Regions from separate parts of the Marinomonas foliarum genome, predicted to be linked through region 3. Evidence: riboswitches for the same ligand, from Rfam matches in the RefSeq annotation. Region 3 holds a riboswitch; each other region holds the start of a gene.
What was found. A riboswitch is a leader RNA that binds a small molecule or an ion and turns the genes downstream of it on or off. The one in region 3 is predicted to bind thiamine pyrophosphate.
Positions count from the first base shown of each region.

Region 1 (10,571 bases), 1.8 Mb from region 3:
GGAGAGGATCATTACAGCCATAGAGTTCGTATTGTATTGGCTGAAAAAGCCGTCACAGTGGACATCATAGATGTAGACCCATTTAACAAGCCAGACGAACTGGCTGATGTTAATCCATACAATGAACTTCCAGCATTGGTTGATCGTGATTTGGTTCTATACGAACCAAATGTAATGATGGAATATTTGGATGAGCGTTTTCCGCATCCACCATTACTACCTGTTTACCCTGTAGCACGCGCTGAAAGTCGCTTGTTTATGTATCGTATTCAGCGTGACTGGGCAAAGTTAGTTGATTTGATTTTGACTAGTAAAGACAAAGACGCGGTTGCTCAGGCACAAAAAGAATTGCGTGAAGGTCTATTAAATGTAGCGCCAATCTTTGAAGAGAAGCCTTATTTCATGAGCGATGAGTTCACCATCGTTGATTGCTGCTTGGCTCCTATTTTATGGCGTTTACCGGCATTGGGCGTAGAGATTCCTAAAGAGCAAGCAAGAGCTCTGTATAAATATATGGACCTTGTATTTGCTCGTGAATCTTTCCAAGAAAGCTTATCTGAAGCTGAACAGGAAATGCGTTTAGACTAAGCTGAGAGCCTTCTCAAGCTTTGTTTAGTAACAAAAGAGGAGCTGTTATAGCTCCTTTTTTTTACAAAGATTTATATGTAGTAGGAGTGAAAATGTTACCTAAACGATCTTATTTATTGAATGCAGCGTATTCTTGGGTTGCTGATAATGACATGACTCCTTATCTTTTGGTCGATGCTGAGCAAAAAGACGTTGTTATTCCTACAGAGTTTGTTAAAGATGGACAAATTGTTCTTAACATTAGTATGACTGCTGTGCGGCACTTAATAATGGATAAAGACGCTGTTTCTTTTGAGGCAAGGTTTAGCGGTAAGCCTATGCAGGTTTACGTTCCTATGTCGGCGGCTCTGGCTTTGTATGCAAAAGAAAATGGTGACGGTTTTGTGTTTCCGGATGAAGAGTTTCTTGATAAACCAACTCCGCCGACGCCACCGGAGCCTAAAAAGGGTTTTCAGTTGAAAGTAGTGAAATAAAAGATTTCATTGGTGTTACATTATCGACAAAAAAAGAGCCGCAAACAGCGGCTCTTTTTTTGTCTTGAATTTAGGTTTATTCGATTCTCTTAATCTTCATAGCCAAAAAGTTGTCGTTCAAGTAAATCTATTAATATATGGATAACACTCAGTTGGCACTCGTGTACTCTTGCAGTGCCAAGCAGATTTATTTTTATTTCTGTATCGTCTTGTGACGTAAGTGATGAAACGTTTTTGGCTTCTGGGCTGGTAAGGGCGACTATCCCCATTTTGCGCTCATGCGCTGCTTGAATGGCTTGTATGATAGGGGATGTGTTGCCACGGTTGGCTACAACGAACAGTATGTCCCCAGGATTGCCCAATGCAGTAATTTGCTTTGAGAAGACGTCGTGGTAACTGTCGTTATGGGTTATAGCTAATAAAGCAGCACCTTCACCGCTTAGGCAAATGGCAGGTAAGCCGGGGCGTTCTCTATCCATTCGATCTAGCATCAGGGTGCTGAAGTATTGCGATAGGTGGGATCCCGTACCATTACCAACACAAATCACTTTACCGCCGGAGGCAATGCTTGAAAAAATGACTTTAGCAGCGTGTTCAATGTAAGGGGGTAAACTTTCCAGCGCCTGTTGTTGTGCTTCAAAACTCTGGGCAAATTGTGTATAGATTGCTTCTTGAAAATCCATAGTTATTAAAATACTGCTTTCAGCCAAGTTAAGTGTTGTCGGTCTATTTCTGCGTCAAATAAGATTGCATCAAAACGACTTGCGTGATGTTCTTTACGGTTTTTTTGTAACCATAGTGCCGCGCTGTTGCGGACTTTTTGTAATTTAGAAGCGCTTAAGCTCTCGGCTGCGCTACCGTGTAATAGCTTTGCCCTATAGCGCACTTCTATGAAGATATAAGTTTCATTGTCTAAAAATATTAAATCTATTTCACCCATACGGCAGAAAAAATTTCTTTCAACAAAGCGAAGCCCTTCTTTTTTTAAAAAGGCCTCAGCAAGTTGCTCTGCTTTTTTGCCATTATTTTTCGAGGCTTTCCTTCTGTTCAAAAAACTGCTGACTGTTTGCATATACCAAATTTCCTTTTCGGTAGGTCATGATTTCAGGTCTTTTATGAAAAATACCATTTTCATCGATCGTTATAATGCCAGTATTTGCAGAAACTTTGGTGCTTGGGAGTAAGGCGAACAGCTTGTACTTGTTGGCTAATAGGTACGAATCTGCTCCCAATGCTTGTAGGCGTCGTAAAATGTTTGAACTTTGATTTTTCGGTAATGCACTCAATGCCGTATTTTTAGGGGTGAGTGCAGGGAGTTCTGTAAAGAGTATGCGCTCAATGTCTTCAGGCTTGGTTGATTTTTCAGGAGCGCTATCATTAAGAGTACTGCTGGCCAACATAGGGATTTTTTCGGCAAAGTAGAAATCTAATAAAGGCCTAATTTGCTTAGCATCATTTAACTTGCCTACATAGTAAACGTAATCAAGATCTTCTCGAGACCTTGCGATACTATCTACATTGGTTCCAGTCCACCTCTCAATCAGTCTTCGGCGGGCAAAACTCTCATCGATCAAGAGTAATTTTTGTATTGCCTCTTGTCTGCCTTTCGGCGTGTTAGCGTAGGTTTGGTTTGAAATTAGGTCCACATTTTCTTTTTCTGCAGCGGCTCGAAAATCATCCCCTTGCTTTAGTGCCCATGTGTCTTGAATGCTTAAAATAGCAGCTTTATTAGCGCTTTCTTTTTTGGCAAAGGCGATGATTTCGTGAATTTCATCTTCAGGGCTGAGAGAGAAGTGGAACAAGTTCTTAGGGTGCTGATTAACATCTAGCTGATTGAGTGCAATCACGGGGATAGGCAAATTTAAGCGACTAATCTGCGCCACATTATTTTTTTGAAGAGGGCCGATGATAACATCTGGCTGTATCTCGTTTGCGGCATCCAAAGCATCAGATATATTGGAGTAGTCCTCTACATTGATAATGACAACTTTTGGCTTTGCTTCTTTTTGATTGTAATAGCTGGCAAAAAAGCCATCCACAATGGCTTGGGAAGCACGCTCTAATGGTCCGCTCATAGGGAGTAATAACACAATTTTTTCAGGCGTCATTTGGCCAACAGATGCCATTATCAGAAAGTCTTGTGGTGGTGATAGTGCAGCTGGGTGGTTTGGATTTTCTGCTTTCCAGTTGTCGAATACTTTTAGCTGTTGTTCGATTGAAAGTGACTGATTGCGTAAAATTCCACTGATGGTTAGCCATCCATTCAAAAGAGGCGTTTTCTGCTGGTACAGTTCGTCAACTTCATTCTTGGTCAGGTTTTGAATTGCTAACCATAATTTAGCTTGATTGTCTTCGCCTTCATTCAGTGGCAGGTTGAAAGTCAAGTCCATACGCAGATTGACCACATCTAACCAGTTACCGAAGTATTCTAAGATACTGGCTTTGGTTTCTTTTAGCGTGTTTTGATTGTCAGGGTGACGAGCAGCGGCCAAGGCATCTGCTTGGACTAAATAATTCATGGCAGCCGTTGAGTTATCTAGTTGAGAGGCGGCTTGTGCTGCTAATAAATATCCAGCAAAGCGAAGCGATGAGGTCGTGGTCAGTACGTCGTTTTCAAGTAGATCTAACGCCTGCTGGTATTCACCTTGTTCGTAAAACATTCTTGCAGAGGAGAAGCTTTTAGCCAGTGACTCTGAAACATCAGACGTTTTTCTTGGATGGTATATGCTTGCTGGCAAGCTGTTCTCTTGCCCTGCGTTTGCTTTCTGAGCTGCAGTTTGTTGTTCCATGTTTAAATTCATGGAATTACAGGCGCTTAGCAGCACACTGCAAAGAGTTAATGATATGATGCGGTAATTAATTAGGCTCATAAGCTTATAAAATGACAAATAAAAGAGGCAACATGGTACCACATAGTTCTGATGATGCGAGAGGGTCGCTGTACATAGTTGCCACTCCAATTGGCAATCTAGATGATTTCAGTAAGAGAGCAGAGCAAACTTTACGCAATGTAGACTATATCGCGGCAGAAGACACTCGACACACTCGCCGCTTACTCAATCATTTTGCGATTGAAGCGAAGCTATTTTCAATTCACGACCATAATGAAAAAGATAAAGCTAACTACGTTGCCAGCTTATTAGAGGAAGGCAAAAGTGTCGCTTTAGTCTCTGATGCGGGTACGCCACTTATTTCAGATCCTGGCTATCACGTGGTGCATGCATTGCGAGAGCAAGGTCATAAAGTTGTGCCGATCCCTGGTGCTTGTGCGTTGATTTCAGCATTGTGTGCTTCTGGTTTGCCTACTGATCAGTTCTTTTTTGCGGGTTTTGTACCAGCTAAATCCAAAGGTCGTTGTGACTTGTTTGAATCTTGGAAGAAGCAAACTGGCACCGTGGTTTTTTATGAGTCTACCCACCGAGTTTATGACTCCATTGCGGATGTACAAAAAGTCTATGGTGAGGATGCTCAGCTGGTTTTAGCGCGGGAAGTAACGAAAACGTTTGAAACGTTTTTATCCGGAACGGCCTCAGAAATACTTGCCAAGTTCGATGCAGATGCCAACCAAATGCGTGGTGAGTTTGTCGTTATGCTGAGTTTTACGCAAGAAAGCGGTAATGAAGCCGAATTAGAAGCGAAGCGTATTCTGACGATTTTGTTAGAAGATTTACCGGTTAAGCAAGCGGCAGCCATGGCGGCTAAATTAACGGGTGAGAAGAAAAATTACCTCTATAAAATGGCGCTGGAAATGCAAGCCGAGTAGTTTTTCGTTGATTGGTTCCTCAAACACTTGCTGAAAATGTGGGTGTTTACATTCCGATAAGACTGGGTATACTCAGCCCTACTTGTCGGAGTGCCATTTGGCTGAGATCGCATAATTAAATGCGGGATCCGCAGAACCTGATCGGGCTAATACCCGCGTAGGAAACAAGAAAGTCTCTATTTTTCTTTTCTGCATCGAATGAACTCCTGATTTTTATGGAATCGATGCGGTCATATGTCTACAGCATCCTTTCCTAATAAAATTCAGGGTTCATGTTTTGCAAATTAACGCCAGTAGTGCGTTTGCCTGTAAAACAGCACCCCAGACAAGCAATTCTCCATTTTTTAAATAAGGGAAGTGCTATGTCGACTACTAATGAACCTCAAAAAAAACCAAGCAAACAGTCTAAAAAACAGACTCGAGAAGAAACGCGCCAAGCCGCCAAGTCTTTTATCGAATCATTACAAGCCAAGCCTTTTCCAGCGTCTGAGCGCATATATTTGAGCGGATCAGACGATTCGATTCGCGTTCCTATGCGTAAGATCAACTTAACCGATACACCGATTGGTTCTGATCCAGATAACCTGACTTTCGAACCCAATGAAGCCATCTATGTTTACGATTGTTCTGGTCCATATGCAGATCCGCACGAAAATATCGATGTGTATCGTGGTTTGGCGCCAATGCGTGCTTCTTGGATCGACAAGCGTAATGACTCCGAGGTGTTGCCCAGTGTGTCGTCAGAATTTGCGCAATCACGTTTAGAAAACTCGGCTCTGGATGAATTGCGTTTTAAAGAGTTACCTAAAGTACGCAAAGCGCGCCAAGGCAAGTGTGTGACGCAAATGCATTACGCTCGTCAAGGTGTTGTTACGCCAGAAATGGAATACATCGCTTTACGTGAAAATCAAAATATCGATGCGATCAAAAGCGAATTGTTGTTGAAGCAGCACCCAGGTCAAAGCTTTGGGGCGAACCTGCAAACACGCATTACGCCAGAGTTTGTTCGTGATGAAGTGGCAAGAGGTCGCGCCATTATCCCTAACAACATCAATCACCCTGAATCCGAGCCCATGATCATTGGTCGTAACTTCTTAGTGAAGGTGAATGCCAATATTGGTAACTCTGCCGTGACATCTTCCATTGAAGAAGAAGTAGAAAAACTAGTGTGGTCGACCCGTTGGGGTGCAGATACAGTAATGGATTTATCGACAGGTAAAAACATTCACGAAACCCGCGAATGGATCTTGCGTAACTCGCCAGTGCCAATCGGTACTGTACCTATTTATCAAGCTTTGGAAAAAGTCGATGGTGTGGCCGAAAATCTGAACTGGGATGTTTTTCGGGATACTTTGATCGAGCAAGCGGAGCAGGGTGTGGATTACTTTACCATTCACGCCGGCGTTTTGCTGAGCTATGTGCCCATGACGGCTAAACGCCTGACGGGCATCGTGTCTCGCGGTGGTTCTATCATGGCGAAATGGTGTTTGGCGCACCATACAGAAAGCTTCTTGTACGAGCGCTTCCGCGAGATTTGTGAGTTGTGCGCGCAATACGATGTGGCCTTGTCGCTTGGTGATGGCTTGCGTCCGGGGTCTATCATGGATGCCAATGACGAAGCACAAATGTCGGAACTTCGCACCTTGGGCGAGTTGACAAAAATCGCTTGGGAGTACGATGTGCAAGTGATGATCGAAGGGCCGGGGCACGTGCCAATGCAGCTTATCGAAGAGAATATGACCGAGCAGCTGAAGCATTGTCACGAAGCACCCTTTTACACGTTAGGGCCATTAACACAAGACATTGCTCCGGGTTACGATCACATCACGTCTGGTATTGGGGCAGCGCAAATCGGTTGGTATGGCTGTGCCATGTTGTGCTACGTGACGCCAAAAGAGCATCTTGGGTTGCCAAACAAAGAAGACGTTAAGCAAGGCTTAATTACCTATAAAATCGCCGCTCATGCAGCGGATTTGGCCAAGGGTCATCCTGGGGCGCAAATTCGAGACAACGCCTTATCGAAAGCACGGTTTGAGTTTCGTTGGGAAGATCAGTTCAACCTGTCGTTAGACCCTGAAACCGCCCGTTCTTATCACGATGAAACATTGCCGCAGGCCTCTGGTAAAGTTGCGCATTTCTGTTCCATGTGCGGGCCAAAATTCTGTTCGATGAAAATCACCCAAGAAGTTCGCGACTATGCAAAAGGGCTAGAGAGTGCAAAAGAGTTAGAAGGCACACAGGCAATCGATGTGAGTGCTTTAGAAGCGAACGCCGGTATGCAGCAAATGTCTGAGCATTTTCGTGAACTAGGCAGTGATGTCTACTTAGCCACAGATAAGTTAACCACAGATAAATTAACGTCAAATAAATCAAAAGAAGAATCGCTGTAAGCGAAAGGAGGATATATGTCTATAAAACCTCCTGTGGTCTGGTGCGTGGGCGAGTCGGACTCGTCCGCCCACACTGGACTTCAAGTGGATTTACACACAGGGCAAGATTTAGGTTGCCACGTGCAAACCATCGTCACTTGCATCACAGCGCAAAACTCCAAAGAAGTGCGCATCGTCGAGCCTGTTTCTTTGTCCATGTTCGATGAGCAGTGGCAAACCTTGCTCGACGACGTACCGCCAGATGCTATTAAAGTGAGCTTGCTACCATCCGTTGAGATAGTAAAAGCCTGTTCGATTTGGTTGAAGCGTGTTAAAGCAGACTTTCCTGCTGTGTTGGTTGTCTTTGATCCCGTTATGGCGGCGAGCAGCGAGTTGGGAGATCGATTGCTGCAAGACTCAGTCGCAGCGTCTTTATTGGAATCAGTGCTGCCTTATGTGGATGTCATTACACCCAATTTGATGGAGTTTGAACGGCTGACAGGTTTATCAGCTCAACAGTCAGTGGTTGATATACAAGGTCAGTTGGCTGCGTATTTATCGTCGTCCAAGTGTGCTTGGTTGCTGAAATCAGGTCAATTAGATTCAGAGAAGGCAACAGGCTGGCTAGTGAACCGGGATTCTATCATTGGTTTCGCATGCGAAAGACTGGTTGTACAAAACACCCGTGGCACAGGCAACGCCTTGTCGACAGCATTAGCGAGCTTTATTGCTCATGGCTACGATCTTTTGGATGCGATGACTATGGCGCAAGCTTATATCACTGGTGCCTTGAAAACAGGCGTGGAAATAGGCAAAGGAATTGGTTCATTGGGTCGACCTGGTTGGCCTCTTCAGATTGAAAACCTTCCAGCGATTGTTTCACCAAACATGAGCACAAAGGCGCCAACAAAACGGCCTTTTGCCAAGATGGACCTCAAAAAAATGGGCTTGTATCCCGTTGTTGATTCTGTGGATTGGTTGGAACGAGTGTTAAAGCAAGGCGTGAAAATCGCTCAGTTGCGCATCAAAGACCCTGACGACGCAGATCTAGAAAGTAAAATCCAACAGGCGATTGCCTTGGGTAAAGAGTACGACGCGCAAGTCTTTATTAATGACTATTGGCAGCAGGCCATCGCTTTTGGCGCTTATGGCATTCATCTCGGTCAGGAAGATTTGGAGGTGGCGGATTTAGCGAAAATCCAAGCTGCAGGGCTGCGACTCGGCATCAGTACCCATGGCTACTATGAAATTGCTCGAGCTCAATCTATCCAACCAAGCTACATTGCTTTGGGTCATATTTTTCCAACACAAACCAAAGATATGCCATCTCAGCCACAAGGCTTAAGTCGACTGGTCCATTACGCAACTTTATTAAAAGGCGCGTTTCCGACTGTGGCCATTGGTGGTATCAATGCCGAACGATTGCCGAGCGTTACGCATACGGGCGTCGATAGTGTTGCCTTGGTGACAGCCATCACTAAAGCGATTGATCCAGAAGCAGCGACACAATTACTCATTAGGTCGTTTGAACAGCACTCGAACACTCAAAGAAATAAAGGAGGCGAGCAATGAAGATTATGTTGAACGATGCGTCTCATGAGTTTGTTGGAGAGACGCTCCAAGATTTGCTTACTCAATTAGGCAAAAGCGAGCAGGGTATTGCCATTGCGATTAACCAGCAAGTGGTGCCAAAAAGCTTGTGGTCTAGTACGGAGCTGAATGAGCAGAGTCAGGTATTTATTTTTGAATCGATTGCAGGAGGCTAATATGTCGTCTTTATTTATTGCTGGACACGAATTTCATTCTCGGCTTTTTACCGGAACTGGCAAGTACGCCAGTGCCGATGCCATGATGGATTCTTTAAACGCTAGTGAGAGTGAGTTAGTCACGTTATCGTTACGTCGTATGGATTTAAAAAATCAGACGGACAACATTCTTCAGCCTTTGCTGCAACAGGGGATGAAATTATTGCCTAATACGTCTGGTGCGCGCACCGCGAAAGAAGCGGTATTTGCCGCTGAACTTGCTCGTGAGGCATTAGAAACCAATTGGGTGAAGTTGGAGATTCATCCTGATCCGCGTTATTTGATGCCAGATGGTATGGAAACCCTATTGGCCGCTGAAGAGTTGATCAAAAAAGGCTTTGTGGTGATGCCTTATGTTCATGCCGACCCCGTGCTTTGTAAGCGATTGGAAGAAGTGGGCTGTCAATGTGTTATGCCGCTGGGGTCGCCTATTGGCTCGAATATGGGGTTGGCGAGTCGTCCTTTTCTGGAAATTATTATTGAGCAAAGTAGGGTGCCTGTGATTGTGGATGCAGGGATTGGTGCGCCATCTGATGCTGCTTTAGCGATGGAGATTGGTGCGGATGCGGTATTGGTAAATACGGCCATGGCCGTCGCTAAGCAACCGGCTCAAATGGGCAAGGCCTTTAAACTTGCTGTGGAGGCAGGGCGTATGGCTTATGAATCGGGTTTGGGGGAAAAACGCTTGCAAGCGAATGCCACCAGCCCTTTGACGGACTTCATTGGGGCTCTGTCATGATAGAAGGAGCCAGTCAAAAAATTCGCATGCTAGAACAAAGTCCTGCTACGAAAGGTCAATTCAGCGAGTTTGTTGAAAATGCCGATTGGCAGGAAGTGACACGGTCGCATCAAGAAAAAACTGAGCAAGATGTGTTGCGAGCCTTGAGCAAAAGCAAGTTGGATGTGGATGATTTTGCAGCCTTGATTTCTCCTGCCGCAGAGCCGTATTTGCTGGAAATGGTGGCGAAAAGCGAGCAGCTTACTTTGCAACGCTTTGGTAAAACGGTGAGTTTGTTTGCGCCTTTGTATTTGTCTAACACCTGCGCGAACGAATGTACCTATTGTGGTTTTTCTATGAGCAACGCGATTAAGCGTCTCACTTTAAATGAAACCCAGCTAGGAAAGGAAATCGAAGCGATTAAAGGCAAAGGCTTTGACCATATTCTCCTGGTGACAGGAGAAACCAATAAAGTCTCTATGCCTTACTTTGAGCGCATGATTCCGCTTATCAAGCCGCATTTTAGTCAGCTCTCCATGGAAGTTCAGCCATTAGATGCAAACGAATACAAACAGCTACAAGGTATTGGCTTAGATGGTGTGCTGGTTTATCAAGAAACTTATCGACGAAAAACCTATCTTGAGCATCATTTACGCGGCAACAAATCCAACTTCAACTATCGACTAGACGCGCCGGATCGAATCGGGCAAGCAAGTATCCATAAAATTGGCTTGGGTGTGTTACTTGGCTTGGAGGATTGGCGTACGGACTCCGTGATGATGGCGCATCATCTTCGGCATTTGCAAAAGCGTTACTGGCGCAGCCGATTTAGTGTGGCGTTCCCGCGTATTCGTC
Region 1 is NZ_CP070273.1:290,216-300,786, reverse strand. Features, by position in the region: gene JSY38_RS01450 (glutathione S-transferase N-terminal domain-containing protein) at 1-588, shown strand, start outside; gene JSY38_RS01445 (ClpXP protease specificity-enhancing factor) at 681-1,061, shown strand; gene JSY38_RS01440 (SIS domain-containing protein) at 1,151-1,744, opposite strand; gene JSY38_RS01435 (YraN family protein) at 1,750-2,133, opposite strand; gene JSY38_RS01430 (penicillin-binding protein activator) at 2,084-3,850, opposite strand; gene rsmI (16S rRNA (cytidine(1402)-2'-O)-methyltransferase) at 3,964-4,824, shown strand; TPP riboswitch at 4,901-5,005, shown strand; gene thiC (phosphomethylpyrimidine synthase ThiC) at 5,187-7,214, shown strand; gene thiE (thiamine phosphate synthase) at 7,230-8,765, shown strand; gene thiS (sulfur carrier protein ThiS) at 8,762-8,959, shown strand; gene JSY38_RS01405 (thiazole synthase) at 8,961-9,737, shown strand; gene thiH (2-iminoacetate synthase ThiH) at 9,734-10,571, shown strand, end outside.
Region 1: it holds a riboswitch for thiamine pyrophosphate, as region 3 does, so the genes downstream of both, thiC (phosphomethylpyrimidine synthase ThiC) here and thiD (bifunctional hydroxymethylpyrimidine kinase/phosphomethylpyrimidine kinase) in region 3, are expected to answer to the same signal.

Region 2 (10,571 bases), 500 kb from region 3:
GTATCGAGCCAACCTAAGTAATCTTGAACGCCTTGAGCTAATCCTCGGAATTGGCCCTCATAACCAGCGTTACGAAGTTTTGTTATGTCCGCTTCAGTAAAGCTTTGATAAGCGCCCTTTAGATGTTCGGGGAATGGGATGTATTCAATTTCACCCTTATCGTAATGGGATATCACTGTTTCCGCAATTGTACGGAATGGCTCAGCTTTACCTGTACCTAGGTTGAAAATTCCTGTTTTTTCTGGGTTTTCTAGAAACCAAAGCTTGGTGTTCACTAGGTCCTCAACGTAAATGAAGTCACGGCTTTGACCGCCAGCTTCATAGCCATCATAGGCACCAAAAAGTTTTGGATTTTCTCCTGCTAGTACTTGGTTTCGAAGGTGAAAAGCCACGCTCGCCATGCTGCCTTTATGCTGTTCACGAGGGCCATACACGTTGAAATAGCGGAAGCCTACAATTTGGCTTTTCGCGTCCGGCAAGATAGCGCGAATATATTGGTCAAATTGAAATTTGGAGTAGGCGTACATATTCAGTGGTTTTTCGTTTTTACGTGATTCTTGGAAAACGGGGCCAGAACCATAAACCGATGCGGATGAAGCGTAAGAGAAAGGCGCGTCATTCTTTAAGCAAAAGTCTAATACTGCTTTTGAGTATTGGTAATTCACGTCCATGACGTATTTGCCGTTCCATTCAGTGGTTGCTGAGCAAGCGCCTTCATGGAAAATTGCAGTAGGAATAATGCCTAGTGTGTCATTTTTAATAGCGTCTAAAAAATCGTACATATCCATGTAATCTGCAATATCAAGATCGGATAAATTTAGGCACTTTTTTCCATCTGTTAGATCATCAACCAAAAGGATATCTGTGATGCCCTTGTTGTTTAAGGCTTTGATGATATTACTGCCGATAAACCCGGCACCGCCGGTTACTATATACATAATGCATTTATCCTAATGTCTAAGGTTTACTTAACCAAGTTTGCCTCTAGAGTTGTGAGCTAAACTCAGAAAGAACCATGAAAACTGTTGTTCGCTTTTGCCCATGCTATCACTTCTGTCAGGCCGAGAAAAATATGATAACTGCTGGTTCCGGGGAGTGGAAAGTCTTTTGCTGAGTTGTCTTCGTTAAGGTATTCATTCCAGCGTCCATTTGGGAGCAAATAGTATTGTTGCATGAAATTGACAGCCTTAACCAAGCGATCTATTTTTTCCTCTTTTCCAATGGGCATAACAGTGATGGCCTTTAAATATTCAGTGATTGGCCAAATACGCTTTTCTCTATCGAGAGGTTGATGGGTATTTCCATCTATTTGATTATAAATACCACCATTTTCTGCGAGACCATAACGGGTTGCCGTTAACCATAGTTGTTGAGCTAAATCAGTGTACTCCGAGTTAGGCAGTATTTTATTTGCTTGGAAGAGCAGCCATACCCATTCGAAGTGATGCCCAGGCTCTACTTGATTGCCTGTTTTAGGATCAAGGCTCCAATCTGTACTGAAAAATTCTCGTAGAGTCTTTGTTTCTTTGTGATAGAAGTGCTTGAGCGATAATGAAAGTAGAGACTGGATGGCCTCTTTATATTCTTCATCATGTGTTGCTTTAAAAGCCGCTACATAACCCTCTAGTAAATGCATATGAGGATTTTGACGTCGTACCTGTTTGCTGTCCACAGGATAGGACTCAAAAAAACCACCGTATTCGGCTTGCATGTTTTCTAATAAAAATCGATGTGTTTTCTTCATGAATTGAAGAGCACGATCGTCACTAGTGACAGCATAGTAGTGACTAAAAGAGAGTAGAATAAAGGCTAGAGCATAGGCGTCAGAATGCTTATCCTTTACAGACAAGTCGTCGTTCAAAGAAAAAATCCAGCGGTCATTGATGAAATAATTAGAGATGATGAATTCGAATAGAGGAGCTAGTTTTTCTTGCCACTCTGGCGTGTTCTTTATCTGACAAGCATGGCTGAAAGTATATAGTTGACGGCATTGTGTTAATAAACGAACACGCCCAAGCGGGTTATTTGTCCAATCGTGATTCATGCTTTCGTAACTATGGCCATCTTCCTTATTAATACCATAACGAGACCAATTGTTTAAAAGCTCATCAAATAAAAACGATTGGCTAGATAGTAGAGCGGAATTCAGCATTGTGTAAAAGCCTTATTTCGTATGTTTTAGGTATGTCCAACTTGGCAGAGTAGTATGATAAGATGAGTGTCTCTAAAAATCGATTATTATGTGGCTATGAACTCTTCGTATCTAAATTTTAAAGATAAACACATCCTTGTTGTTGGGGATGTTATGTTAGATCGCTATTGGCATGGCGGCACCTCGCGTATTTCTCCTGAAGCCCCTGTACAAGTCGTTAAAGTTTCAAATATTGAAGATAGGCCTGGTGGTGCCGCAAACGTAGCATTGGGCTTAGCCAAATTAGGCGTTTCTGTAACGCTAATTGGTGTGGTTGGTAATGATGAAAATGCTGATATATTGTCTTGCTGCTTAGAAAAAGAGGGTGTGACCTGTCGATTTGTGCGCTCAGAAACCTTGCCCACTATCACTAAACTACGGGTTATGAGCCGTCATCAGCAGCTTATTCGCTTAGATTTTGAAGAACGCAAAGATAGTCAATCTCAAAATGATGCCTTAGAAAAAACTGTTGAAGAGTGTTTGCCCGAATCTGATGCCGTTATTTTTTCTGACTATGCTAAAGGCTGCCTAGCAGACGTTCAGGCATTAATTAAACTATCAAATGCTGCAGGGGTACCCAGCTTTGTTGATCCTAAAGGTAATGACTTCTCCATTTATCATGGGGCAACTTTAGTTAAGCCGAACTTGCTTGAGTTTGAGACCATTGTTGGCAAGTGTCATTCAACGAAAGAGCTGGAAGAAAAAGCCAACACTCTTCGAGAGCAATTTGGCTGGAAGGCTTTATTAGTCACTCGTGGAGAAGATGGCCTGATTTTATTGAGTGAGGATAAACCTCCTTTCTCTTTGGCTACGGCGGCTAAAGAAGTGTTTGATGTTACTGGCGCAGGTGATACCGTTATTGCCGTATTGACCGCTGTTTATGTGACAAGTAAGCGTTTCATTGATGCGGTTGAGTACGCGAATCAAGCTGCCGGCTATGTTGTCGGTAAACTTGGAACAGCCTCTATTAGTGCTGAACGACTTGAAGCCATTATGTTTCAACGTTCACATAGTTCTAACTTTGGCGTGCTTTCCCCTGATGATCTCCTTGCACAAATTAAACTCGCGCAAATGAATGGTGAAAAAATCGTTTTTACGAATGGATGTTTCGATATTCTTCATCCGGGTCATATTGCTTATATGAAACAGGCTAAGGCTCTTGGGGATCGCTTGATTGTTGCTGTTAACACAGACTCATCGGTTAAGCGTCTCAAGGGGGAAAAACGTCCGATAAATAACCTGATTCATCGTATGTCTGTACTCGAAGGGGTTGGGGCAATTGATTGGGTGACATGGTTTGATGAAGACACACCAAAAGAAATTATTGAATTCTTAACTCCAGATGTTTTGGTTAAAGGTGGGGATTATTCCATAGAAACAATCGTTGGTGCTGATCATGTCTTAGCTCATGGTGGAGATGTTAAGGTGTTAACCTTTGTTGATGGTTATTCAACTACCTCAATCATAGAAAAAGCGAACTTATAAATGCAAGACAAAGATAATGTTGAGGCTTTACCTCAAAAGGCGGCCGTATCTGGCATGAAAATTTATTTTCGTTTGTTGGGGTATGTGCGTTCGTCTTGGTTCTATTTACTGTTAAGTGTCATCGGCTATGTGATTTATGCAGCAATGGAGCCTGCTTTGGCCGCTTTGTTAAAGCATATTGTTGATATTGTCTCAGTGGGTAGTATTTCAGAAAGCCGCTTGTTGATACCTATGGCCATTCTGGGTGTATTCATTGCTAGAGGGGTAGGTACTTTTTTAGGTAACTATTTTATGGCAAAAGTGGCTAATAATGTTGTGTTCGATTTGAGAACCAGCATGTTTAACAAATTAGTGTTATTGCCTTCTAATTATTATCACTCTATTCCTACTGGAAGACTACTTGCTAAATTAACATATGATACAGAGCAGGTAATTGGGTCTATCACTCAAGCAATACGAGTTCTTCTACGTGAAGGGTTAACTGTTGTTGGTTTGTTCAGTTATATGGTCTACATGAACTGGCGTCTTTCTTTACTGTTTTTAGTGGTTATTCCTTTGATAGGCTTGGTGGTGTCTTACGCTTCTAAGCGTTTTCGTAAATTGAGTACCCGTATTCAAAATGCTATGGGAGGTGTAACAGATGTTGCATCTGAAGCGATTAAAGGGCATGAGGTTGTCAAAATATTTGGCGGTAGCCATTACGAAACTGAGCGATTTAATAAAGCTGCGCATGAGAATCGACGTTCGCAGTTAAAAATGGAAATGACTAAGTCCCTGAATATTCCAATTGTGCAGTTTATTCTTGCTTTGATGATGGCTGCTTTGATTTGGCTCGCTTTGAGTCCTTCTATCAGTTCTCATATGTCTCCAGGGGACTTTATTGCTTTTCTGACCGCTGCGGGCATGTTAGGTAAACCTATTCGTCAGTTAACGGATGTGAATAGTATTTTGCAAAAAGGCATCGCGGCCTCCTACAGCATTTTTGACTTCCTCGATATGGAAGAGGAGGTCGACAAGGGAGGGGTGTCAATAGAGCGCTTAAAAGGGAATATTGAATGGCGCTCTATGTCGTTCAAATACCCTGATGCCGATAAAAAAGCTTTGATTAATATTAATCTATCATTACCAGCAGGTAAGACTTTAGCGTTGGTGGGGCGATCTGGTAGTGGTAAGTCTACCATGGCAAATTTGATTCCTCGTTTTTACGATTTTGATGAAGGCAGCATTAGTATTGATGGTGTTTTTATCAATGATTATAAACTGACGGAATTGCGTTCAAATATTGCTCTAGTTAATCAGCAAGTAGTTCTGTTTAACGGTACGATTCGCGAAAACATTGCTTATGGTCACCTGAGTGATTCTAGCAATGATGCAGTTGTTGATGCGGCGAAAGCGGCTAATGCATGGGAGTTTATTCAGGAGCTGGATAATGGTTTAGACACCATGGTCGGAGAAAATGGTGTGTTGCTTTCTGGTGGTCAACGTCAGCGCATAGCCATTGCTCGAGCCATCCTGAAAAATGCGCCGATTTTAATACTAGATGAAGCTACTTCGGCATTAGACACTGAATCTGAGCGTGCTATTCAGACAGCGTTAGACGGTTTGATGGAAAACCGTACGACTATAGCTATTGCCCATCGATTATCAACTATTGAGAACGCCGATATTATTGCTGTTGTAGATCACGGGGAAATCATTGAGCAAGGTTCACATAGTGAATTGTTGGCGATGAATGGGGCTTATGCTCAACTTCATAATCAGCAGTTTAGTGATACGACCGCCTAATTATGTGGCTTTACCGTATTCTAATTGGTCTGTTTACGCCGCTTGTTTTGTTAAAAATTCGGCGGTTTAAAAAAGACTATGTGAATTATAGGGCGAAAGAGGCGTTTGGTTTCTGGTCACCTGTTGAGGCCGATTTGTGGGTTCACTGTGCTTCTGTAGGGGAAGTTTTGGCTGTACGGCCATTAGTGACTCAGTGGCAAGAGAAGTTTCCTACGCATCGATTATTAATCACGACGATGACGCCCACTGGTGCAGAGCAAGTGGCGAAAACTTTTCCATTTGCTGAGCACCGCTACTTGCCGATGGATTGGCGCTCTAGCGTAAAAAGAGCGCTCAAAAAACTTTCCTGTAAACACCTTTTGATTGTTGAAACTGAGCTCTGGCCAAATTTACTGCAGCTTTCAAAACAACGGGGGTTACGGATAGACGTGCTAAATGCTCGCTTGAGTGACCGTTCTTTTCAGCGTTATCAAAAGTTCTCAACTATTTCACGTCCATTGTTTGCTTTACCTGACTGCTTTTTGGCTCATGCGCAAGCGGATGCTACGCGCTTTGAAGCGATGGGGGCAAAGAGAGTGCTGGTCATAGGAAGTATCAAGTTTGATCTCGCTGTTCCCCCAGAGGTATTTCAGGCTAATTGGCGCAGCCAGCTTGGCCCTCGTTTTGTTTGGGTGGGAGGAAGCACACATCAGGGTGAAGATGAAATGCTGTTGCGAATTCATAAGTCGTTACAGCAAAAATATCCAGATGCATTGTTAATACTGGTTCCCCGTCATCCGGAGCGCTTTGAGGCGGTCAAGGCGTCAGCTATGCAGTCTTTTGAGCGCGTTGCGCTTCGAAGTCAAACAGAGTTGGATCAATGGGATAAGTTTGATGTAGTGATAGGCGACTCTATGGGGGAGTTGATGTATTACTATCAGGCCTCTGATATAGCCTTTGTTGGTGGTAGTTTGATTAAACGAGGCGGCCATAATCCGATTGAGCCTGCTCTACTTGGTAAAGCGATTATAGTTGGCCCTTATACGTTTAATTTTCTAGATATTACAGAGCAGCTTTTACAGGTGAATGGCGCGATTCGTTGCCAAGACGAGACGCAATTAGAGAAAGTTGTCATTGATCTTGCGGGGCAATCGTCCCAACGATTCCGACTAGGCCAGTCTGCATTACGTTTCGCCGAAAAAAATCAAGGCGCTGTGACGAGAGTGCTTAGCGAAATAGACTTCCGCTAAGCGACTCTTTACAATAGCGACCATTATCTCATGGGGTGTTTTAGCATTTAATAAATGTTAAAGCTGAGAAGCGGTTTTACCGCTAACCCACCGAACCTGATCCAGATCATGCTGGCGTAGGAATCGAGATAGCAAGTTGAGCTACCAGCATGTGTAGTAGTTCAAATATCACTCTTGCCATTTCCCCTGTACGCCGCTCACTTATTTTTTAGGAGCGACACTTTGAAACCATTTTCTTTATCCTCTCTTTTTTCTACGACTGCCATTAGTCTTAGTATGGTTATTGCGCCAGTATCATTGGCGGCAGATACTCTAAATGTTTATACCTATGACTCATTCGCATCTGATTGGGGGCCGGGTCCTAAGATAAAAGCGAACTTTGAAAAAGAGTGTGCATGTGAAGTGAATTTCGTCGCGTTGGACTCTTCGGTTGGTATTTTGTCTCGTGTGCAACTAGAAGGTAAATCGTCTCAAGCTGATGTGCTTTTGGGACTAGACTTAAACCTAATGGAAGCTGCAAAACAGACAGGCTTATTGGTTAACCATGCTGTTGATACGTCGGCTGTTACTATTACTGGTGGCTGGTCTGATAAAACGTTCGTGCCATTTGACCAAGGGCATTTTGCTTTTGTTTACAATTCTGAAACGCTTTCTAATCCACCGAGTAGTTTGAAAGACGTAGTAGACAATCAAGACCTTCGAGTCATTTATCAGGATCCGCGAACCAGCACGCCTGGTTTGGGTTTATTGTTGTGGATGAAGTCTGTCTATGGCAATGATGCAGCTGATGCCTGGGAGCGCTTAGCAAGTCATACTGTTACTGTGACGAAAGGTTGGTCTGATGCTTACGGATTGTTCTTAAAAGGCGAGGCAGATGTTGTATTGAGTTATACGACTTCGCCTGCGTATCATATTGTGGCAGAAGGTGAGAATAAGTATAAAGCTGCCGCCGCTAGTGAAGGCCTTTATCCACAAATTGAAGTTGCCGCAATGATGAAAGACGCGCCTCACCCTGATTTGGCTAAGCATTTTATGCAGTTTATTTTGCAACCCGGTTTTCAATCGACTGTTGCGACAGGGAATTGGATGTTGCCTGTTGTTAAGCTGGATGAAAAACTACCATCAGCATTTGATAGTGCTTTAAAGCCAGCTAAGAATTTAGTTTTGCCTGCAACTGAGGTTGCGCAAAACCGTAAGGCTTGGGTAGATGAGTGGTTGGATGCGACGACGCGATAGAAGGAACTAAGTTGCTCTTTTTACGAACGGCGAAAAGACTCGCGCCAGCGTTAATGGGTGTTGGTATTTTCTTGTTGGTAGGGGCTGCCAGTCTGGCGGCTCTTTTACGTTATAGTGATCTGCCGTCATGGCTTGGCTATCTGCAGCAGCCCTATCTTTGGCGAGTGGTTCGCTTTTCTTTATGGCAAGCTCTGCTGAGTAGTGGTATCAGCTTACTTATCGCCATACCTGTGGCTTCCTGCCTTATTCATCGTTCATTTTATGGGCGATCAGCACTTCTTCAGCTATTCTCAATTTCTATGGTGGTACCAACCATTGTGGCTGTTTTAGGGGTGGTGGTAGTTTATGGCCGTACTGGTTGGCTGAGTCAAATGTTTGGTGTGCAAGTTCCTTTATATGGCTTGGTTGGGATTTTATTGGCTCATGTGTTCTTTAATATGCCATTGGCGGTGCGTCTTTTATTGCAGGGATATGATTTGATCCCAGCAGGGCAGTGGCGTCAGGCTTCGCAGCTGGGATTCTCTCGCTGGGCAGCCTTTCGATTGATCGAGTGGCATTATATGAAGAAAGCCTTGCCAGGCGCGTTTGTGCTGATTTTTATGTTGTGTTTTTCTAGCTTTGCTGTGGTGTTGAGCCTGGGGGGCGGGCCAAAATTCAGTACTTTAGAAGTGGCCATATATCAGGCGCTACGTTTTGATTTTGATCTCAATAAGGCCAGTTTCTTGGCGCTGTTGCAGGTATTTATATGTACCTTATTTGCGGTTGTAGTTTATAGGCTCGCCCCGGTGAATCGCCAAGATGCGAGCCTGTTAGCTGTTAAAAGTTATGTTCTCAAAGATTCTATCTTAGCTAAATTGGCAGATGGTCTTGCTATGCTCTGTGCTCTTTTGTTGGTTATCCCACCTTTTGTGGCTATTTTTGACCCTGTTTTTTCACCTGTCTTTTTAAGCACATTACAGTCGACTGCCTTGTGGGGTGCTGTGCTTGTTTCTATGAAAATTGCGCTGCCTGCTGCGTTGTTGAGTTTATTGCTGGGTATTTGTTTTGGGGTGCTGGCGCGTTTTTGTATGGCTCGTCAGTACTTGGCGTTTTTGCCGAATAAAATAGAGCATTTAGGTAATATGATTTTAATGGTGCCAGGATTAGTGATTGCCACAGGGTTGTTTTTAACTTTGCGAGACCTTGGTATCGGGTTGCAGTCGAGCTATTGGATTGTTGTTTGGGTTAACTCTGTGATGGCTCTGCCTTTTGTGTTGCGGGCACTTATGCCTGTTCTGTACCAGCAGGAGCGACGCTTTAGAAATATTTATTTGAGTTTAGGCATTCATTCGTGGGCCCGATGGCGCCTAGAATGGCCGCTTATTAGAAGAAGTGTTGCACAGGCATTTGGTTACGCGCTTTTGCTTTCTTTGGGGGATATGGGAGTTATTGCGTTATTTGGTAGTCAGGGTTTGGTGTCCTTACCCTTGTATTTGTTTCAATTGATTGGTTCTTATCGTTTGGAAGAGGGAGCTTGTGTCGCTGTGGTATTGATCTCTTTGTGCTTGATGCTGTTTTATTGCTCGTCTCGCTTTATTGGTGGAGTAACTATTCGTGTTAAAGATTGATCTTCAATATGATTGGGAAAATTTTCATGCGAATTACTGTGTGAATATTTTCCCCGGTGTCACCACTTTGCTTGGTGGTAGCGGCGAAGGGAAAAGTACACTTCTACATTTGCTGGGGGGCTTTTTAACAGGTCGAGGAGTGCTTTCTTTCAACGAGGCATCTCTTCTTTCTTTGCCTGCTTATGAAAGGCCGATTTCGACCTTATTTCAAAGTGATAATTTATTCCCTCAATTAACTGTCTGGCAAAATGTTGCTATAGGCTTGTCTCCTTCATTGTCTTTGAGTAAAGAGCAAAAGCAAAAAGTCCAATGGGCACTTGATAAAACACAGCTGCTTGATAAAGCCGAACGTTTTCCCCAGGCGTTGTCTGGCGGCCAAGCTCAGCGAGTCGCTATTGCTCGAGCACTGGTTCGGAAAAAGCCGATCTTATTGTTAGATGAACCTTTTAGTGCGCTGGATCCAGCATTGCGTGAAGAAATGCTGCACTTGGTTAATGATGTAACCCAAGAGCTGGAGCTAACGACCTTGCTGGTGTCGCATTTACCAAGGGAAGCGACTTTGGTTGGCGGACGTGTCATTCTGATTGAGCGGGGTTGTGTTACGGCTCATGAGTCCGTATCGGTATTGTCCCAGGCTGAGCCTCATCCACTTTTTTTTCGTTACTTTGGCGTTTCTGGTCCTGAAGAGATTTAGCATCGTCATGTTTAATAACTCGATAAGTTAGTTTTGTTAGGTTAAATATTTCTTCTACTTTTCTTAAATATAGAGTGACCACGTGTTGGATAACAATGAGTTGTTGAAAAAAGGGATTGCTATGACAATTGCATATGCGTTTGTTATGTCGATTACTGCGTTGGCAGCCAAGCAGGCACAAACCATGATTGCGGTATCAACACTGGTTTTCTGGCAAAGCTTGTTTTGTGCCTTAATTTTATTGCCACAAATGCGAGGCCGTTGGCAAAAGCGCCCATTTTCAGTTTGGAAAATTCATTTCCTGCGTAGCTTTGGTGGTTTCATTGGCTTTCTTTGCTATTACT
Region 2 is NZ_CP070273.1:3,028,382-3,038,952, forward strand. Features, by position in the region: gene rfaD (ADP-glyceromanno-heptose 6-epimerase) at 1-938, opposite strand, end outside; gene JSY38_RS14060 (AGE family epimerase/isomerase) at 1,004-2,152, opposite strand; gene hldE (bifunctional D-glycero-beta-D-manno-heptose-7-phosphate kinase/D-glycero-beta-D-manno-heptose 1-phosphate adenylyltransferase HldE) at 2,249-3,676, shown strand; gene msbA (lipid A export permease/ATP-binding protein MsbA) at 3,677-5,461, shown strand; gene JSY38_RS14075 (3-deoxy-D-manno-octulosonic acid transferase) at 5,464-6,690, shown strand; TPP riboswitch at 6,712-6,831, shown strand; gene thiB (thiamine ABC transporter substrate binding subunit) at 6,913-7,926, shown strand; gene thiP (thiamine/thiamine pyrophosphate ABC transporter permease) at 7,938-9,533, shown strand; gene JSY38_RS14090 (thiamine ABC transporter ATP-binding protein) at 9,520-10,227, shown strand; gene JSY38_RS14095 (DMT family transporter) at 10,349-10,571, shown strand, end outside.
Region 2: it holds a riboswitch for thiamine pyrophosphate, as region 3 does, so the genes downstream of both, thiB (thiamine ABC transporter substrate binding subunit) here and thiD (bifunctional hydroxymethylpyrimidine kinase/phosphomethylpyrimidine kinase) in region 3, are expected to answer to the same signal.

Region 3 (10,571 bases):
AACACCCTTGTTGGCATTGGAAACTCCCCATTATGTTACGAATCGTGCAAGAAGCTTTAACGTTTGACGACGTACTGCTTATCCCCGGCTATTCCGAAGTTCTTCCTAAGGATGTTAGCCTCAAAACGAAAATCACTAAAGACATTGAGCTAAATATTCCGCTTACGTCTTCAGCGATGGATACCGTTACTGAACATCGCATGGCGATTGCTCTGGCTCAAGAAGGTGGCATTGGCATTGTGCACAAAAACTTGACCATTGAAGAGCAAGCTCGCGAAGTTCGCCGAGTGAAAAAGTTCGAAAGTGGTATCGTTCGTGATCTTGTTACTATCAACCCAGAAGCCAGCGTTCAAGAGCTAATGGATTTGACGGCTGCGAACAGCATCTCAAGTGTTCCAGTTGTTCAGGGTTCCGACCTAGTTGGTATCGTGACAAGCCGTGATGTGCGCTTTGTTAAAGACTTTGATAAAAGAGTCTCTGACATCATGACACCAAAAGATCGCCTAGTGACGGCGCTTGAAGGTGCTTCATCTGGTTCTATCCGCAAGTTACTTCATGAAAACCGCATTGAGAAAGTGTTGATCGTGAATGAGCAATTTGAATTACGCGGCATGGTTACAGTAACCGACTTTAATAAAGCCACGACTTTCCCGCATGCTTGTAAAGACGAACAAGGTCGTTTGCGTGTTGGTGCTGCTGTTGGTACTGGCGCAGATACTGGTGAACGAGTGAAAGCTTTGTCTGATGCAGGCGTTGATATCATTGTTGTTGATACGGCGCATGGCCATTCTAAAGGCGTTATTGATCGCGTTCGTTGGGTAAAAGAAAACTTCCCACATATTCAAGTGATTGGTGGAAACATTGCGACAGCAGAAGCCGCAATTGCTCTAGCTGATGCAGGTGCTGATGGTGTGAAAGTGGGCATTGGCCCAGGTTCTATTTGTACTACTCGTATCGTTGCTGGTGTGGGTGTTCCTCAAATCAGTGCCGTAGCGAATGTGGCTGAAGCTATGAATCCTCGTGGTATTCCGGTTATCGCTGACGGCGGCGTACGTTTTTCTGGTGATATCAGTAAAGCAATTGCGGCAGGCGCTAGCGTTATCATGGTTGGTGGACTATTGGCGGGTACTGATGAAGCGCCAGGTGAAGTGGTTCTGTTCCAAGGGCGTTCATACAAAGCGTACCGTGGTATGGGCTCGTTAGGTGCGATGTCTCAGTCTCAAGGCTCAAGTGATCGCTACTTCCAAGATTCCAGCAGTGTTGAGAAGTTAGTACCGGAAGGTATTGAAGGTCGTGTAGCATCAAAAGGCCCAATGGCAGCGGTTATTCATCAGTTGATGGGCGGTGTGCGTTCTTCTATGGGCTACACTGGATCGGCTGATATTGAAACAATGCGTACCAAGACTCAGTTCTCTAAAATTACGGGTGCTGGTATGCGTGAGAGTCATGTTCATGATGTGACGATTACAAAAGAAGCACCAAATTATCACGTGGGCTAATTGCTCTATAATTTGGTGATGAGATGGGGCGTTTAAAACGCCCCATCTTTATTTATTGCTCTTACTATTTATTGATTACTTCTACGAAAAGACTGAATTCTTTGAGTAGAGTGAAAGGAATGGCTAATAATGTCGCAAGATATCCACGCTCATAAAATTCTTATTCTTGATTTCGGTTCTCAGTACACGCAACTGATTGCACGTCGTGTTCGTGAAATCGGTGTTTACTGTGAAGTTCGCGCTTTTGATATGGAAGATCAAGAAGTCATCGACTTTGATCCAAAAGGTATCATCCTTGCTGGTGGTCCTGAATCCGTTCCAGAGCCTGGTTCTCCTCGCGCTCCAGAAGCAGTATTTACATTGGGTGTGCCGGTATTTGGTATTTGTTACGGCATGCAAACCATGGCAGAGCAATTGGGCGGTAAAGTTCAAGGTTCTGAAATTCGTGAGTTTGGTTACGCGCAAATTCGTAAGCACGAAGGTCCTGCACTGTTTGATGAAATTCAAGATCACATTGCAAACAACGGTGTTGCCTTGCTTGATGTTTGGATGAGCCATGGCGATAAAGTGATTGAAATGCCTGAAGACTTCACTTTGATGGCATCCACGGATAGCTGCCCAATCGCAGCGATGGCGAACGAAGCTAAGAAATTCTACGGTGTACAGTTCCACCCAGAAGTAACGCATACGTTACAAGGTGGTCGCATTCTATCTCGTTTCATCGTAGATATTTGTGGTTGCGACACGTTATGGACGCCTGCCAACATCGCACAAGATGCAATTGAACGCATGCAAGAGCAAGTGGGTGACAGCAAAGTATTGTTGGCCTTGTCTGGTGGTGTGGATTCTTCAGTGGTAGCGGCATTGCTGCATAAAGCGATTGGCGACCAATTGACGTGTGTCTTTGTCGACAATGGCTTGCTTCGTCTAAATGAAGGCGATCAAGTAATGAAAATGTTTGCTGACAACATGGGCGTTAAAGTCATCCGTGTTGATGCGGAAGACTTGTTCCTTGGCAAGCTTGCTGGTGAAGCGGATCCTGAGAAAAAACGTAAGATCATTGGTAATACCTTTATCGAGATCTTCGACGAAGAATCATCTAAATTGGATGGCATCGACTTCCTGGCGCAAGGCACGATTTACCCTGACGTAATCGAATCCGCAGCGGGTAAAACTGGTGGCGCGCATGTGATTAAGTCCCACCACAACGTAGGTGGCTTGCCAGAAGATATGAAAATGGCCTTGGTTGAACCACTTCGTGAGTTGTTCAAAGATGAAGTGCGTAAACTGGGTCTTGAACTAGGCCTGCCATACGACATGGTTTACCGTCATCCTTTCCCAGGACCAGGTCTTGGTGTGCGTATCCTAGGTGAAGTTAAAAAAGAGTACGCCGACATCCTTCGTCGTGCTGATGCTATCTTCATCGAAGAGCTGCGTAACGCGGGCTGGTACGAAAAAACAAGCCAAGCCTTCACTGTCTTCCTTCCAGTTAAATCTGTAGGTGTGGTTGGTGATGGTCGTCGCTACGAATACGTTGTAGCGCTACGTGCCGTTGAAACCATCGACTTCATGACGGCTCGTTGGGCGCACCTTCCATACGAGTTACTGGAAAAAGTGTCTGGTCGAATCATCAATGAGATCGAACATATCTCCCGCGTGACTTATGACGTATCGTCTAAGCCACCTGCTACTATCGAGTGGGAATAATTCAGCTAGGTACGCCTTAACTGAATAAAAATAGAAACACTCTAAAGCCCGCAAGCCCGCTTTCCAGCGGGCTTTTTATTATCTAATGTAATGGCCACATCATTTGGTACTGTCTAGCGGCTTCAAATATGCTGTTTTGCGGCGTCACATGTATCGCGAACGTCTTGCCGTTTTTTCGCCAGCTGACTCTCGAAGCCTTGCGCCAGGTCTTCTATCTTTACCTTAGAGAACAGCGCCAGAAAGCAAGCATACGCAGGCTGCGAGGCATGGAGTGAGATCCTTCATATTAGCTACGAGCACCCTATCACCGCTTAAGTAACATACCAATTTATTTTTGAAACATTTAAAGTTACATGTATTGAAGTGTATCACTCTTTCAAGTAACATTTGATATTACATTATGACTTTTAAGGGACCATTTGTTGTGAACTACGATGCCATCATTATTGGGACGAGCTTTGTAGGTCTTTCGGCTTCCAGCCTCTCGTAGTCGGTATGCAATGTCTTCGCATCGGTCACTGATTTTTGATCCCAAATTTATCGAAACTATCTGAAGGAGAGAGCAGAATGCAGGCTGAATCTATTTGGAACGACCTTTATGCTAAGGGCTCGCAGACCTCGTCAGGCATGCCCGGTCTGGCACTGTCTCAGTTCACGGGACCGCTTCGTCCCGGCAGGGCGCTGGAGCTTGGATGCGCCAGGGGCGACGATGCTATCTGGCTGGCTCGGAAGGGTTGGCACGTGACGGCGGTCGATGTCTCGTCGGTCGCGCTTGGAATCGCCTCCCGCAACGCCGAAGCGGCTGGCCTCATGGAGCACATTCGGTTCGAGGAGCATAATCTCGCCCTATCTTTTCCGGAGGGGAGCTTCGATCTGGTCACCGCCAGCTTCCTACATTCGCCTCAGGAATGGCCGCGAGGCGATGTTTTGGGGCGAGCTGCTAGGGCCGTGGCTCCCGGGGGGCATATTCTGATAGTAGAGCACGCTTCGCGTGCGCCTTGGTCTTGGTCCCCCGAGAATACCCGTTTTCCCTCGGCACACGAAACGTTCACGACGATGCAGCTCGCCCCCGAGGAATGGGCGTACCATTGCCTCTGTTCCATTGCCCGAACTGCTACAGGGCCGGAAGGACAAACCGCAACTGTTACTGACAACGTTCTCTTCCTGCAACGACTGAGCTAAGCAAACCGGAGATCCTTGAAATGACAGATACATCGACCTCGGATCGGAACCGCGCCACGGCCTTATGTATCATGATCTTTGGCCTCGGCGTCTACTTCGTGCCCGCATCCAGCTCGGCACTGAACGGTGTGAGAGAAGAATCCGGTGTGGTATCGGCTTTCGTCAACGTAACACAGCAGGTTGGCGGCTCTATAGGACCGGCGCTGCTCAACTCAGTCTTCCTAATGGCCACGACAGCAACCGCAGATACTAGCCTGAAATCTATAGAAGGCTATCGCGCTGCGTTCGGGGTCTCGGCAGGCCTCTTTCTCATCGCTCTCGCCATCACTCTGGTTCTGCCGCGGCGCGCTTCCAAGCGAACAGCTGACTAACATACTAAATAGAAGGACACTTTCATGACCATTGATACCAAATCACACTCTAACCTGTTCGCCCCGCTCAGCTTGCCGCGCGGCCCGAAGATAAAGAACCGTTTTGTTCTCGCCCCGTTGACCAATACCCAAAGCCGCGAGGACGGAACGCTGTCCGACGATGAATACCGCTGGCTCACGATGCGCGCAGAGGGTGGTTTCGGCCTAGTGACAACCTGTGCCAGCCACGTTTCGTCCGCGGGCAAGGCTTTCTTGGGTCAGCTGGGCTGTTTCGATGACCGCCATCTGCCCGGCCTTGAACGCCTTGCTGCGGGGTTGCGAGCACAGGGTGCGGTTTCGTCTTTGCAGCTCCAGCACGGAGGCATCCGCTCACTTTCAGACGGAAGTGAGCTAGCTGGCCCCTCTGCCCATTCCGAAACCGGTGCAAGGGCGCTGAGCGAGGCCGAAATTGAAAACATTATCGCAGAGTTCGTCGCCGCCGCTCGACGCGCCGAGCGGGCCGGGTTTGATGGCGTACAAATCCACGGCGGGCACGGTTACCTCATTGCTCAGTTCCTGTCGCCCGAGTTGAACCGACGTAGCGACCGTTGGGGCGGCTCCCCCGAGAACCGAGCCCGCTTCCTCTTCGAGATTCTGCATCGCATTCGCGCTGCCTGCCGACCAGATTTCCAGATAGGCATCCGCATATCGACCGAGCGCTTCGGGCTGGTCCTATCTGAAATGGTCGACCTCGCGTCTCGGCTCTTCGCGGACGGAGGTATGGACTACCTCGACCTGTCTTTGTGGGATATCACTAAGGAGCCTGAAGAAAAAGCATATAAGGGCAGAACCCTTATGTCGCTGTTTGCTGATCTGCCTAGAGGTGACTGTGCGCTCGGGGTTGCCGGTGGAATCATGACTGCAGCGCGCGGAGAATGGGCTCTTTCCGAGGGTGCAGATTACGTGGCAATTGGCAAGGCGGGTATACTTGTCCATGACCTTCCCGAATGCATAAGGAAAGAGGCTCGCTATACCTCACCCGCATTGCCGGTTTCGCCAGAGTACTTACGACAGGAAGGGCTCAGTACAGCATTCATCGACTACCTACGTGGGCAGCGGAGTTTCGTCGAGGACTGAATGCAGCCGTAATCGCAGCTGTCTTTTGGTCATAAGTTTGCGTGCCGACATCCTTCGTCGTGCGGGCGTTATCTTCATCGAAGAGCTGCGTAACGCGGGCTGGTACGAGAAAACAAGCCAAGCCTTCGCGGTATTTCTTCCAGTTAAATCTGTTGGCGTAGTAGGCGACGGCCGCCGTTACGAATACGTGGTAGCACTTCGTGCTGTTGAAACCATCGACTTCATGACAGCTCGTTGGGCGCACCTACCATACGAACTGCTAGAGAAAGTGTCTGGTCGTATCATCAACGAAATCGAACACATCTCCCGCGTGACTTACGACGTATTGTCTAAGCCACCTGCTACGATAGAGTGGGAATGATCCTTACTCATCAATAGTCTAATCAAACGGCTCTCTTTATTACCAAGAGGGCCGTTTTTGTATGTGTTGGCTGTTTAAAAAAGAATACCTTTCACCTGAATGTCCTGTTATCCTTTCTGTGAAATAGTCGGGGGGCCAATGCATTGGCTGAGATCGAAAGAGACCCGCAGAACCTGATTCAGTTAGCACTGGCGTAGGGAACTATTTGCACTTTGCCTTTAGCCGAGCAATTACGGCTATTTTATACGAGTCCGATCTTTGATCCCTCCAGAATGGCCAAAGTCAGTTCCTATACGTCTTTAATAGGAACGATAATGGCACCCTCTACACAGCAACACCTTAAACAGCAAAAAACGAATCAAACCACGTCAAAAAATATTCCTATTGTGCTTACCATTGCAGGGTCAGACAGTGGTGGCGGTGCGGGTATTCAAGCGGATATTAAGGCTATGTCTGCTACGGGTAGCTTTGCCTGTTCGGTTATTACCGCCATAACCTCGCAAAATACACTAGGTGTTTCCGCCATTTTTCCTATCCCGCTGGATCATGTCGCGAGTCAATTAGATGCTGTTTTTACTGATCTCAATGTTGCCGCCGTGAAAATAGGCATGCTGGCTGATGTCAGTATCATCAAGGTCGTGGCCGCTAAGCTGCGCCAATATCAGCCGCAACATGTCGTGATTGATCCGGTGATGGTGGCGACTAGCGGTGATTTATTGCTTAAGCATTCGGCGATCTCCGCGTTAAAAGAGACGTTGCTTCCCCTTGCTGACATTGTTACACCGAACTTGCCAGAAGCCGCAGCGTTAACCAATCGCGCCGTACCTCAATCCGAAGTCGAAATGAATGACATGATGGCGGACTTGCGTGCATTGGGGGCAAAAGCAGTCTTGCTGAAAGGAGGTCATTTAGAAACGGACGAAAACAGTAACGACCTTTTGATCACACAAGATGGCTTTGAATTATTAAGTGCTAAGCGCCTGTTCACAAAAAATACCCATGGAACAGGTTGCACGCTTTCTTCTGCGATTGCTTCTTACCTTGCTCAGGGCAATAGCCTGCAGCAATCCGTACAGTTAGGTAAACAGTATATTACCGGCGCGATTGCCCACGCGGATGAGTTAGATATTGGTCAAGGCCATGGCCCAGTTCATCACTTCTTTGCAGGCCATCAAGATGTGCGCTAAAGCCATCATCGGCATAAAGATTCGTCATGGGGGCCTGCAATACAGAGGTAGCTCGGCATCGACTTTAGCCGGTGTGAACATGACTATTCCTGCGAAGCAGTGGACGGTGCTGCTGGGGCGAAGTGGCAGCGGTAAAACGACGCTGTTGCGTTATCTTGCTGGGTTGCTAGACGATCAAGTGGAATGGCAAGGTGAGATTGAGGTTAGTGGCAATGATGTATCTGCTGAGAACATAGTATTACATGACCATATTGCGTATATGGCACAGCAAGATTTGCTCCTTCCTTGGTTAAATGTGCTGGATAACGTGTGTTTAAGCTCACGCTTTGCCAATGTCGCTCCTAACAAAGAGCAGGATAAGCAGCGTGCGCTGAGTTTGCTTGAGCAAGTCGGCCTTGCAGATAATGCCTATATGACTCCCGCCCAGCTGTCTGGAGGAATGCGTCAACGCGTGGCGCTTGCTCGTACTTTAATGCAAGACAAACCACTGGTGTTGATGGACGAGCCTTTCTCAGCCCTTGATGCGGTTACTCGGCACAAGTTACAGACCTTGTCCGTCTCCTTGTTAAAAGACAAAACGGTTGTGTTGATCACTCATGATCCGCAAGAGGCTGTGCGTTTGGCTGATCAATTGTATGTTCTGCAAGGTGCGCCCGCCCAAGCCCAGCAGTTGGATGTTCCTGAGTCGTCGCCCCCTCGAAAACTCGATGCTGAATGCGCTGCTTTGCAACAAGCTATTCTGGATCAGTTGGAGAAAGATTATGAGTGATATGGCTCAGTACCATTCAGTGTCGACACGCCTTAGTAAGAAAGAGCGTATTACTTATTCAGTGCTGCGGTTAATGATTAGCGCGGCGGTGATCCTTGGTCTTTGGCAGCTTGTGGTGGTGGCTTTTCAAATGCCAAGTTTTATTTTGCCATCGCCTATGGCGGTGCTAGATCGTTTAGGAACCCGCTACGATGTGCTGCTCAAACATACTTGGGTCACCGCGCAAGAGATTTTGCTCGGTCTCGGTTTAGGGTTAACCATGGGGTTAATGTTTGCCTTGATGATGTTGATGTTTCAGCCGCTTAAGCGTTGGCTACTTCCCATATTGATTGCCAGTCAAGCCATTCCTGTATTTGCCATCGCGCCAGTGATGATGCTCTGGTTAGGCTATGGCATCGCCTCAAAAGTGGTCATAGCGGCCATTATTATCTTCTTTCCGGTGACTACCTGTTGTTATGACGGCTTGCGTAACACACCTATCGGCTATTTAGATCTTGCGAAAACCATGGGTGCCTCGAAATGGCAATTGTTGCGACACATTCAATTTCCTGCAGCCTTGCCTACGCTGGCCTCAGGCATTCGTGTTGCCGTTGTTATTGCGCCGATCGGCGCGGTGGTTGGCGAATGGGTAGGGTCAAGTGAAGGATTGGGCTATCTGATGCTGCAAGCGAATGCGCGGATGATTATTGATGAGATGTTTGCCGCTTTATTTATTCTCGCGGTGCTCTCGATCACTCTGTACTTCACCACCGACATAGTATTGAAAAAAGCCATCCCTTGGGAAAATAAATAGAATCATTAAAGGAAAAAATCGATGAATAAAAATACATTGCTGAGTGCTATCGCTCTGTTCGCGGTGCTAGTTTCGAACAACGTTATGGCAGCAGAAAAGAACCTAACATTAATGCTCGATTGGTTTGTTAATCCAGGACATGGTCCGATCATTATCGCTAAAGAGCGCGGCTACTTTGAGCAGGCTGGTCTGCAGGTGAAAATCGAAGAGCCTGCTGACCCAAGTACGCCAGCTAAATTAGTTGCTGCTGGTAAAGTGGATTTGGCCGTGTCATACCAACCAAATTTAACAATGGATGTGTCTGCTGGTTTACCTTTGATCCGTGCTTCAACATTGGTCGCGACACCGTTGAATACTTTGTTGGTGCTTGATAATGGTAAGAACGACTCCCTTGCTGATCTAAAAGGTAAGAAAATCGGCATCTCTATTTCGGGTAACGAAGAAGCCACCCTTAGCACCATGCTTGGGCAAGAAGGCGTTAAATTTTCTGATGTAAACATTATTAATGTGGGTTGGGCGCTCTCGTCCTCACTTGCCTCAGGCAAAGTGGATGCGATTTGGGGTGGTTTTCGTAACTTTGAAATCAATCAGCTCGCGCTAGAAGGTTACAAAGCCAAAGCCTTTTACCCAGAAGAGCACGGTGTGCCTTCTTATGACGAGTTGATCTTTGTCGCCAACGCCAACACCTACAATAAAGAAGACATAGAAGCCTTTAATAAGGCCATTCAACAAGCAACAACCTACATCGTCAACCATCCAAGTGAGGCGTGGGAGCAGTTTGTTGCTTACGCCCCAGATACGCTTAATAACGAGTTAAATAAGCGCGCTTGGAATGATTCCTTGAGCCGCTTTGCGCTACGCCCAGCCGCGGTAGATTTTAAACGCTATGACGATTACGCCCATTTCTTGTATGACCATCAAATCATTAATACGTTGCCGAAAGCGAAAAATTACGTACCGACTTTTGACTAATACCTAAAGCACCTTACTTTAAGAGATTTGTAATATGAAATACCAAGATTTGATCGCCGCTTGTCAGGAAGATTGGACGGCCTACACAGAACACGCTTTTGTGCAGCAGTTAGCAAAAGGCACTCTTGAGCAATCGTGCTTTTTGCATTATCTAAAGCAAGATTTCCTGTTTCTCAAGCAATATGCCCGTGCGTATGCCTTGGCAATATACAAAGCGCGTACGTTAGAAGATATGCGCCGTGCCTTGCCGACTGTGTATAACCTGTTAGATTCAGAAACCGCTCATCATGTGGAATATTGCGCACAATGGGGATTAACAGAAGCGGATCTTGAAAACGAAGCGGAAGATTTTGGTACGGTGGCCTACACCCGTTATGTATTGGATGCGGGTATGACTGGCGATTTAGTCGATCTTTATGCAGCGTTAGCGCCATGTTCTGTTGGTTATGGCGTGATTGGTAAGAAGTTGCTTGAAGATGAAAGTACCGTCATTGAGGGTAACCCTTATGCGAGCTGGATTGAGCTTTATAGTGGTGACGACTACCAATCGAGTGTTATGACAGGGATGGAGCACTTTAATAAGCTATTGGCCGAGATTGATATAAACAGTCAGC
Region 3 is NZ_CP070273.1:2,529,050-2,539,620, forward strand. Features, by position in the region: gene guaB (IMP dehydrogenase) at 33-1,499, shown strand; gene guaA (glutamine-hydrolyzing GMP synthase) at 1,629-3,206, shown strand; gene JSY38_RS18655 (class I SAM-dependent methyltransferase) at 3,834-4,388, shown strand; gene JSY38_RS11710 (MFS transporter) at 4,409-4,759, shown strand; gene JSY38_RS11715 (NADH:flavin oxidoreductase) at 4,784-5,875, shown strand; partial or broken gene JSY38_RS11720 (GMP synthase (glutamine-hydrolyzing)) at 5,919-6,236, shown strand; TPP riboswitch at 6,355-6,453, shown strand; gene thiD (bifunctional hydroxymethylpyrimidine kinase/phosphomethylpyrimidine kinase) at 6,551-7,423, shown strand; gene JSY38_RS11730 (ABC transporter ATP-binding protein) at 7,377-8,192, shown strand; gene JSY38_RS11735 (ABC transporter permease) at 8,185-8,985, shown strand; gene JSY38_RS11740 (ABC transporter substrate-binding protein) at 9,007-9,957, shown strand; gene tenA (thiaminase II) at 9,992-10,571, shown strand, end outside.